One region of the Rhizobium sp. 05L429 genome, then DNA from elsewhere that is predicted to be linked to it. Evidence: riboswitches for the same ligand, from Rfam matches in the RefSeq annotation. Region 1 holds a riboswitch; each other region holds the start of a gene.

Region 1 (3,271 bases):
CATTGGAGACAAGATTCTGGATGGCGACGAGGATGCTGTCCGTCAGCGACAGGCGGCCGCCATGCAGCGCATTCGCCTCGATCGGGTCGACCATCGGCTTCTTGCGCCATCTGGCGAGAATGAAGATGAGCAGGCCGAGCAGCATGCCGCCGGCAACCGGGGCGGCCATCAGCAGGAACTTGTTGTCGATCTGCGAGGCGCTGAGCCTCGTCGTGCCGTCGATGCCGAAGATCAGCCTGTGCATCTCCTCCGAGACGTAGCTCATGGCGGTGACCGCAAGCCCCGAGGCGATACCGACGAGCGCGCCGGCAAAGACCATGCCCATTTCGCTATGTCGGACGAGCGCGCGCATGCGTCCCGGATCGAGGACTGTGCCAAGAGGGCCGAGGCGGCGGATATCCATTCGGGAGAGCATCATGGGGAAACTAGGCAGCAGGAGTGCAGGTCAAGGGCGGGGCCGCCATCCGCATGAGCGGCAATTGCGGCGAAATACCGGCCGGGCCGTAAAGTTTTTGTGACGTAAGCCTTTGATTAAAGACGATAATATCTGTAGTCTAAGTCGAGATGAGGGCTGTATGCACCCAGTGCGCCAATTGACATGGCGGGGGCGGGGGCCTAACCATGAATAGACATAATGGATGGTTCCGGATCGGCGTTACGCCTTCCGGATGAAAAGGGAATGTGACGGGGCGGACCCAAACCGGGCGCTTTCATCACAGCCGACCCCGCGACTGTAGAGCAGTCAGGGTCTTCCATCCGGCATTTCGACTGCTGCGTCGGCAGCCTGCGTGGTGCAGGCGGGCAAGGCGGGACAGGTGCCGGAAAAGCCACTGGAAATGCATCGTGATCAGCCGGGGCAGGACGCCTCCAATTCTACGAATCGTCCGCCTTTTCACGAGATGCAGCCGGGAAGGCGAGGCAGATCCGCTGGCACGATCAGGGGCGACCGTAAACGGTCGCCCCGGTCGCCGCCGACAACTGCGAGCCAGGAGACCTGCCATCCGTGCCGGGCATAATGCCCATTCTGGGTATTCACCCGCTGCCAGCACGGAGGTTGTCTTGGCTGAAGGATATGATTCAGCGCTGCCTCTGGTGGTGCGGTGGGGTTTCCCCTTCTCCCCCGCGGGGAGAAGGTGGCCCGAAGGGTCGGATGAGGGGGCCGCAGGGTACTCCTGTCATTTGACGCTTTGCTTGTGTTCGGCGCTTTCTGCGAGGGTCGTCCGAGCATGACCGCCACCTTCATCCTCGGCGGTGCCCGCTCCGGCAAATCCCGCTTTGCCGAAAACCTCGTGACAGCCAGCGGCCTCGACCGCCACTACATCGCCACCGGCCGCGCCTGGGACGACGAAATGCGGGCGCGCATCGACCAGCACAAGGCCGACCGCGGCCCTTCCTGGACCACGCATGAGGAGCCGCTGGATCTGACCGAACGCCTTGCCGCCATCGACGGCGAGGGCAGGGCTGTTCTCGTCGACTGCCTGACACTGTGGCTCACCAACCTGATGATGGACGAGCGCGATATCGCCGCCCAGTCCGCCGCCCTTGCCACCTGGCTTCCTACGGCAAAGGCGCGGCTCGTCATCGTTTCCAATGAAGTCGGTCTCGGTATCGTGCCCGAGAATCGCATGGCGCGGGAGTTCCGCGACCATGCCGGCCGGCTGCACCAAATGATCGCGGCAGAAGCCGCGGATGTCTATTTTATCGCGGCAGGACTGCCGCTGAAAATGAAGGGTTAGTTCCATGCAGCAGAAAATCCCCGCAACCGTAATCACCGGCTTCCTCGGCGCCGGCAAGACGACCATGATCCGCAACCTGCTCACCAATGCCGGCGGCAAGAAGATTGCGCTCATCATCAACGAGTTCGGCGATCTCGGCGTCGATGGTGATGTGCTGAAGGGCTGCGGGGCGGAGAACTGCACCGAGGACGATATCATTGAACTCACCAATGGCTGCATCTGCTGCACGGTGGCCGACGATTTCATTCCGACCATGACGAAGCTTCTGGAGCGCGAGCAGCGCCCTGATCATATCGTCATCGAAACCTCGGGTCTTGCTTTGCCGCAGCCGCTGGTAGCCGCTTTCAACTGGCCGGATATTCGCAGCGAAGTCACCGTTGACGGCGTCATCACCGTGGTCGATAGCGCGGCCGTCGCCGCCGGGCGGTTTGCCGATGACCATGATGCCGTCGATGCACGCCGCGTCGAGGATGAATCGCTCGATCATGAAAGCCCGATCGAGGAGCTCTTCGAGGATCAGCTGACCTGCGCCGACCTCATCGTGCTCAACAAGACCGATCTGATCGACGCTGACGGCCTTAGCCGTGTGAAAAGAGAAGTCGCCTCGCGCATCGCCCGCAAGCCTGTGATGATCGAAGCGAAAAATGGCGACGTGCCGGCAAGCGTGCTGCTCGGCCTCGGCATCGGCACGGAAGACGATATCGTCAACCGCAAGTCCCATCACGAGCTGGAGCATGAGGACGGTACGCCGCACGATCACGACGAATTCGACAGTTTCGTCGTCGAGCTCGGCGCTATCGCCGATACATCAGGTTTCGTCGAGAAGCTGAAGCGCATTATCGCCGAGCATGACGTGCTGCGCCTCAAGGGCTTCATCGATGTCTCCGGCAAGCCGATGCGCTTGCAGCTGCAGGCCGTGGGTGCCCGCATCGACCAGTATTTCGACCGCGCCTGGGCGCCGGGCGAAGCACGCAGCACGCGCCTCGTCGTCATCGGCCTGCACGAGATGGATCAGGACGCGGTGCGCAAGGCGATCGTGGCGCTGGTCTAAGGAGTTTCGATGCATCTGCTTCTGGCTCAACAGGGAACGATCAGCGACGGGGACGAGGCCATCGACCTCGGCCAGTCGCCGGGCGATATCCTGTTCCTCTCTGCCGCCGACACCGAGCTTGCGGCAATCGCCGCGGCTCATGGCGGCGGAGTGACGGGGCATTCGCTGAGGCTTGCGAGCCTGATGAGCCTGAAGCATCCGATGTCGGTCGATACCTATATCGAGCGCACGGCGCGGCATGCGAAGCTGATCATCGTGCGGGCGCTGGGTGGGGCGAGCTATTTCCATTATGCGCTGGAGGCGTTGCATGCGGTTGCCGCCCGCAACGGGGCGCTGATTGCGGTGCTGCCGGGGGATGCGCGGCCGGATGCGGGGCTGACGCCGTTTTCGAATGTGGCGCTCGATGATCTCAATGCGCTCTGGGGGTATCTGATCGAGGGTGGTGATGCCAATGCGCGAGGCTTTCTGGCCTATGCGGCGGCGA
Region 2 (3,271 bases), on a different contig from region 1:
CTCGACCGTGACGGACAACAGGTGGGCGATGTCGCGCCCTGCACCGGCCTGCATGGCGAGGCGACCTCCGCCCGCCTCGTCGCCTTCGGTTGCGAGGAAGGCGTGCTCGTCGCCCGCCCCGGCGGCACGAAAGGCCCCAAACTGGAGATGCTCGGCTATGGCGCGTCGCTGCCGCAAGGCAAGGTCTCGACCCTGCTCGGCGGGCGCTCCATGCAGTTCTTCCTCGGCAATTACGGGGAGGACAAGGTGGTGCTGATCGATCCCGACAGCACCGAAACACCCTACCGCGTCATAGACCTTCCGACCCGCCGCGTCGATTTCGTGCTCGATCCGGCACGGTTCCAGAATGCCTATATCCTCACCGAGGACGGCAAGCTGCACCTGCTCGATACGGTGAAGGGCGAGATCGTCAGATCGGAAACCGTCACGGAGCCCTACAGCAAGGATGGGCATTGGCGCGATCCGCGGCCGCGGCTGGCCGTGGCCGGCGATAATATCGCCATCACCGATCCTCGCCACAGCCTGATCCGCCTCGTCAGTAGCGAAACGCTGAAGGAAACGCGCACGATCCCCGTCGACGGCCAACCCTTCGCGCTCGTCGCCGCCGGCGGCTCGGGCGCCAGCCACTGAGCGGCTCCGGACCCGGGACACTTTGCATCCGGTGCTTGACGTCGCCCACGGCGGCGTCATAGATCAGGACGACGGTTCCCCGAGGAGAGCTTCGAGGGGATTAATAGGGAACACGGTGCGGACGACCCAAAAGGGACCAAGACCGTGGCTGCCCCCGCAACTGTAAGCGGATTGCTGGTTATATCCCGGAATGTATGGTGCGCCATTCATATCAGGACATGACAAGCGAGCCGGTCACTCCAAGGCCTCAGGGCCATGCCACTGTGCGAAAGCGCGGGAAGGCAGATGACCGACTGACATCCGTGAGCCAGGAGACCTGCCGTCAATCACGATCCAATCAGCCGGGCGGGGATGCCCGGACAAGGAGCAGACATGATTGACCTTAATCCCTGCCGCTTGCCGCATGCGATCCGTCCCGATTGGACCACCCGCCGCTAGCCCTCTCCCTCCACGCTTGGCTCACGCATCTGCGCGCGCCGGCGTCCGCTAGCCCTTTTCCTTCCGATCGAGAGTTTCCAATGCGCCAGTTACTTCCAGGCTTTTCCCTTGCGCTCGGGCTCGCCGGCTTTTGCCTGGCCGGCCTCGCAGCCCCCGCCTTCGCCGCCACCCGATACCCCCTCACCCTTACCAATTGCGGCCAGCCGGTCACGTTCGACAAGGCACCGGCCAAGATCGTTTCGATCGGCCAAGGCATGACCGAAGTGCTCTTCTCGCTCGGCCTTGCCGACAAGATCGCCGGCACGGCCGTCTGGGTCGGCCCGGTCCTGCCGCAATATGCCGACGCCAACAGCAGGATCAAACGACTGGCTGACAATGACCCGAGCTTCGAATCCGTCGTCGGTGTCGAGCCCGATCTGGTGGCTGCCGAATTCGAATGGCATGTCGGTACGCAGGGGTCCGTCGGCAAGCGCGAGCAGTTCAAAGATCTCGGCATCAACACCTATGTCGCGCCTGCCGATTGCGTCGCCAAGATCAACGCCGATGGCGGTGATGGCGTGCGCAAGGAGTTGTTCACGATGGACCTGATCTATCAGGAAATCACCGAACTCTCTGAAATCTTCGACATCAAGGACCGCGGCGACAGGCTGATCGCCGACCTGAAAAAGCGCGAGGCCGATGCCGCCGCATCCGTTGCCGGCGCTGCCGCAAAGAACCTGCCCGTCGTCTTCTGGTTCTCCAGTAAGGAGGTCAAGGGTGATGCCTTCATCGCCGGCAAGAACAGCGCACCGGCCTATATCCTGAAGACGCTCGGCGCGAAAAACGTCGTCAGCACGGAAGAGGAATGGCCCCTCGTCGGTTGGGAAACCATTGCGCAGGCCAATCCCGCTGTCATCGTCATAGCCACCATGGACCGCCGTCGCTATGCCGCCGACGATCCCAAGGTGAAGGTGGATTTCCTGGAGAATGATCCGGTCACCAGTGAACTCGATGCGGTGAAAAACAAGCGCTTCATCATGATGGACGCGCAGTCGATGAACCCGACGATCCGCACGATCGACGGTATCGAAACGCTCGCAAAGGGCATCAAGTCCTTCGGTCTGACGCAGTGAGCCAGGCTGCCTTGCGACAGAGGAAATGGTGGGCGCTCGCCGCGCTCACCATCGCCGCCTTCGTCCTGCTCGGGCTGGTGGTGAGCCTTGCCGTGTCTATAGGCGAGATCGCCATTCCTCTCGCCACCACGGCAAAGGCGGTGTCCAACCGCCTGTTCGGCACGGCATTCGAACTCAGCCGCATTCATCAGGGCATCGTCTGGGATTACCGCCTCAGCCGCGCGCTGGTGGCGGCCAGTGCCGGTGCGTCGCTGGCGCTCTGCGGCACGGTGTTGCAGGCGCTGCTGCGCAATCCGCTCGCCGAACCCTATGTGCTCGGCATTTCGGCCGGCGCCTCTACCGGGGCCGTCTGCGTCATGATATCAGGCTTCGGCTATGGCGTGCTCAGCCTCTCCGCCGGCGCCTTCATCGGCGCCGTCATTGCCTTCCTGCTGGTCGGCATTCTGGCAGCCGGTGTGGGCGGCACCAGCGAGCGCATCATTCTCTGCGGCGTGGCGGGCTCGCAGCTCTTCAATGCGCTGACCTCCTATATCGTCACCACGTCGGCCAATGCAGAACAGGCCCGCGGCGTGCTCTTCTGGCTGTTGGGGTCGCTGAGCGGCGTGCGCTGGCCGGATGTCTATCTCTCCCTGCCGGTCGCACTGACAGGCTTCGTCATCTGCCTTGCCCATGTGCGTGCGCTGGATGCCTTCGCCTTCGGCACGGATGCCGCAGCTTCCCTCGGCATCGCCGTGCGCCGGGTGCAGTTCACCCTGCTCGCCGTCACGGCTACGATGACCGCAAGCGTCGTCAGCATGGTCGGCTCCATCGGCTTCGTCGGCCTCGTCATTCCCCATGCCGCCCGCTTCCTGGTCGGCCCAGCCCATGGCCGCCTGCTGCCGGCGACAGCGCTTGGCGGGGCGATCTTCATGGTCGGCGCCGACATCGTCTCGCGCATCATCATTCCGCAGCAGATCCTGCCGATCGGCGTCGTCACCGCGCTCTTCGGCGCCCCGGCCTTCGCCATCATCCTTTATCGCGTGCGGAGAAGCGCATGAGCATATCAGTCGACAAGGTCACCTATGCCGCCGGCAATACCGTCATCGTCAATG
Region 3 (3,271 bases), on a different contig from region 1:
TTGAATTCACTCGCTTCGCTGACCTGCAGGATTTCCGAGCAGAGATTGCTCATGCTGATGCGGCCGGCGATCGGGTTTGCCCGGTTCACCGTGTCTTCGAACATGATGTAGGGATAGCCGCTCTCGAATTGGATCTCCGCAATCACCTGGAAGAATTCGCGCGCCTTGATCTTCTTCTTGGTGATACGGGCATCCGCCACCATCTCGCGGTACTTTTCCGTCACCGATATCTCGGTAAAGGGCACGCCATAGACCCGCTCCACGTCATAGGGCGAGAAGAGGTACATATCCTCATTGTTCTTGGCGAGCTCGAAGGTGATGTCGGGCACGACGACGCCGAGCGACAGCGTCTTGATGCGGATCTTTTCGTCGGCATTTTCGCGCTTGGTATCGAGGAAGCGCATGATGTCGGGATGGTGGGCGTTGAGATAGACGGCACCCGCACCCTGCCGAGCACCGAGCTGGTTGGCATAGGAAAAGCTGTCTTCCAGCAGCTTCATGACCGGGATGATACCGGAAGACTGGTTTTCGATCTGCTTGATCGGCGCGCCGGACTCGCGAATATTGGTCAGCGAAAGCGCTACCCCGCCGCCGCGCTTGGAAAGCTGCAGCGCCGAATTGATGGAGCGGCCGATTGATTCCATATTGTCTTCGACGCGCAGCAGGAAGCAGGAGACGAGCTCGCCGCGCTGCTTCTTGCCGGCGTTGAGGAAGGTCGGCGTTGCCGGCTGGAAACGGCCGGTAATGATCTCCTCGACTAGATCGCGGGCGAGCTGCTCATCGCCTCGGGCAAGCGCCAGTGCCACCATGCAGATACGATCTTCGTAGCGCTCGAGATAGCGCTTTCCGTCGAATGTCTTCAGCGTATAGCTGGTGTAGTATTTGAAGGCGCCGAGGAAAGTCGGGAAACGGAACTTCTTGGCATAGGCTTCGTCGAAGAGGTCGCGGACGAAATTGAAGGAATACTGATCGAGCACTTCCTGCTCGTAATAACCTTCCGTGACCAGATAATCGAGTTTCTCCCGGAGATTATGGAAGAACACCGTGTTCTGGTTCACGTGCTGCAGGAAATACTGCTTGGCCGCCATGCGATCCTTGTCGAGCTGGATCTTGCCCAGCTCGTCATAGAGGTTCAGCATTGCGTTCAGCGCGTGATAATCCAGCACGTCCGCTGCCTTTAGCGGTTTTGCGCCCGCATCCCGCGTCAGATTTGTCCCCGTGTCCAAAATCGTCCCATCCCGTCTTTGACATTGGCGACATCCTCGGCAGTCCCCAGAAGCTCGAACCGGTAGAGGTACGGCACCTGGCACTTCTGCGAGATCACGTCGCCGGCAAGCCCGTAGGTCTCGCCGAAATTGCTGTTGCCCGCAGCAATGACGCCACGGATGTTGGAGCGGTTTTCCGCATCGTTGAGGAAACGGATCACCTGCTTGGGCACGGCCCCCTTTACGACCCCTGGGCCGCCATCCCCGCAATAGGTGGGCGAGATCAGCACATAGGGTTCGCGGATGTGGATGTCTTCAGCGCCTACGGGAATGCGCGCCGCGCGCAGTCCCAGCTTCTCGACGAAACGATGGGTATTTTCGGACCGGCTGGAATAATAGACGATCAGGCCCACCGTTCTTCTCCGATCAGGAGAGCGCGCTGATCATATCAGGGCGGAAGCCCGCCCAATGGTTCTCACCGGCAACGACGACCGGAACCTGCATGTAGCCCATGCCGCGCACGCGATCGAGCGCGTCGGCATCTTCGGAAATGTCGATGATTTCATAGTCTACGCCCAGACGGTCGAGGGCGCGGTAGGTCGCGGTGCACTGAACGCAGGCAGGCTTGCTGTAAACGGTAACGCTCATCATGTTCCTCGTGATGTCAATGGATTCCGGACGCAGAACTAGGGTCGGGCGCCTTACGGCGTCCGGGGCAACGCTTGAGAATGATCTGACAAAGTTGGCGCTCTACACGCCTGGCATTATCCCTCGCAGGATGTGCATCGGCGGCGGTTTTGATGCTCTCAACATGACTTCAACCCCGAAGTGCTCATGCGGACGTTCGGGGCAGCGCAACAGGTGCGGATTTGATCCGCCTGACATGCACACAACCTTCCGGACACCCCGCCCGTGGACGTTTCTCGTTCAAGGCAGGTCTCCTGGCTCGCGGGTCGAAGCACCCTGCCCGCAGCCTTCCCAAAGCATCATGCCTCAGTGACCTGAAATCGGACAGTTGCTCGCCGCTTACAGTTGCGGGGGCAGCTCCGGCCTTGTTTCGCCTTCATGGCAAAACGCACCGTATTCCCGTCTTAGCCCTCAATCCTGACGAATCGAAGGAACCTTGAACACTAGATATAGTACTCGAATCGAAGTTGACGTCAACGGATGGTTTGTGCGTCGCGTTACGGCATGTTTGAAATTGCTACATTCCTGTGAAAAACATGGATAACGGCTGGTTAACAGCAGCAGGCTGTGGAGAAGGCCGCCGAGGCGAGAGCCGACCTATAGCCGGCTCTCCAGGAATCGAACAGGCGCTCAGACGTGAGTCATCACTGCGGCACCACGTAACAGCCGGGCGGCGGCCACCATGTTGACGAGCGCCGGGCGCACTTCTTCCCACTTACGGGTCTTCAATCCGCAATCGGGATTGATCCAGAGCTGTCCATCCGTCAGACGCTCGCGCGCCAGCGTCAGAAGCTCGGCCATTTCCTCGACATCGGGAACGCGCGGCGAATGGATGTCATAAACGCCGGGACCGATCTCGTTCGGATATTTATAGCTGCGGAAGGCTTCCAGCAGTTCCATCTTCGAGCGTGAGGTCTCGATGGAAATCACGTCGGCATCCATGGCCGCAATGGCGTCGATAATCTGATTGAACTCCGAGTAGCACATATGCGTGTGGATCTGGGTTTCGTCGGAAACACCGGATGAGCACAGGCGGAAGCTTTCCACCGCCCAGTCGAGATAGGTCTTCCAGTCCACTTTGCGCAACGGCAGACCTTCGCGAAGGGCCGCCTCGTCGATCTGGATCATCGCCGCACCCGCCTGTTCGAGATCAAACACCTCGTCGCGGATCGCCAGCGCGATCTGCCGGCTGACATCGGCGCGGGAGAGATCGTCGCGAACGAAGGACCAGTTGAGGATCGTCACCGGCCCCGTCAGCATGCCCTTCACCGGCTTCTCCGTCAGCGACTGCGCATAGCGCCACCATTCGACCGTCATCGGTACGGGACGGGAAACGTCGCCGAAGATGATCGGTGGACGGACATAACGGGAACCATAGC

The links. Region 1 has a riboswitch for cobalamin ahead of cobU (bifunctional adenosylcobinamide kinase/adenosylcobinamide-phosphate guanylyltransferase). Riboswitches for the same ligand answer to the same signal wherever they lie in the genome.
Region 2: it holds a riboswitch for cobalamin, as region 1 does, so the genes downstream of both, AC1DNW_RS14415 (ABC transporter substrate-binding protein) here and cobU (bifunctional adenosylcobinamide kinase/adenosylcobinamide-phosphate guanylyltransferase) in region 1, are expected to answer to the same signal.
Region 3: it holds a riboswitch for cobalamin, as region 1 does, so the genes downstream of both, nrdH (glutaredoxin-like protein NrdH) here and cobU (bifunctional adenosylcobinamide kinase/adenosylcobinamide-phosphate guanylyltransferase) in region 1, are expected to answer to the same signal.

What each region holds. Positions count from the first base shown of each region.
Region 1 is NZ_JBFTNV010000014.1:18,287-21,557, forward strand. Features, by position in the region: gene AC1DNW_RS16450 (chloride channel protein) at 1-415, opposite strand, end outside; cobalamin riboswitch at 623-771, shown strand; gene cobU (bifunctional adenosylcobinamide kinase/adenosylcobinamide-phosphate guanylyltransferase) at 1,227-1,736, shown strand; gene cobW (cobalamin biosynthesis protein CobW) at 1,741-2,787, shown strand; gene cobN (cobaltochelatase subunit CobN) at 2,797-3,271, shown strand, end outside.
Region 2 is NZ_JBFTNV010000011.1:180,193-183,463, forward strand. Features, by position in the region: gene AC1DNW_RS14410 (metallochaperone AztD) at 1-630, shown strand, start outside; cobalamin riboswitch at 686-968, shown strand; gene AC1DNW_RS14415 (ABC transporter substrate-binding protein) at 1,149-2,180, shown strand; gene AC1DNW_RS14420 (iron ABC transporter permease) at 2,177-3,217, shown strand; gene AC1DNW_RS14425 (ABC transporter ATP-binding protein) at 3,214-3,271, shown strand, end outside.
Region 3 is NZ_JBFTNV010000040.1:34,196-37,466, reverse strand. Features, by position in the region: gene nrdE (class 1b ribonucleoside-diphosphate reductase subunit alpha) at 1-1,226, opposite strand, end outside; gene nrdI (class Ib ribonucleoside-diphosphate reductase assembly flavoprotein NrdI) at 1,205-1,618, opposite strand; gene nrdH (glutaredoxin-like protein NrdH) at 1,632-1,853, opposite strand; cobalamin riboswitch at 2,120-2,346, opposite strand; gene metE (5-methyltetrahydropteroyltriglutamate--homocysteine S-methyltransferase) at 2,523-3,271, opposite strand, start outside.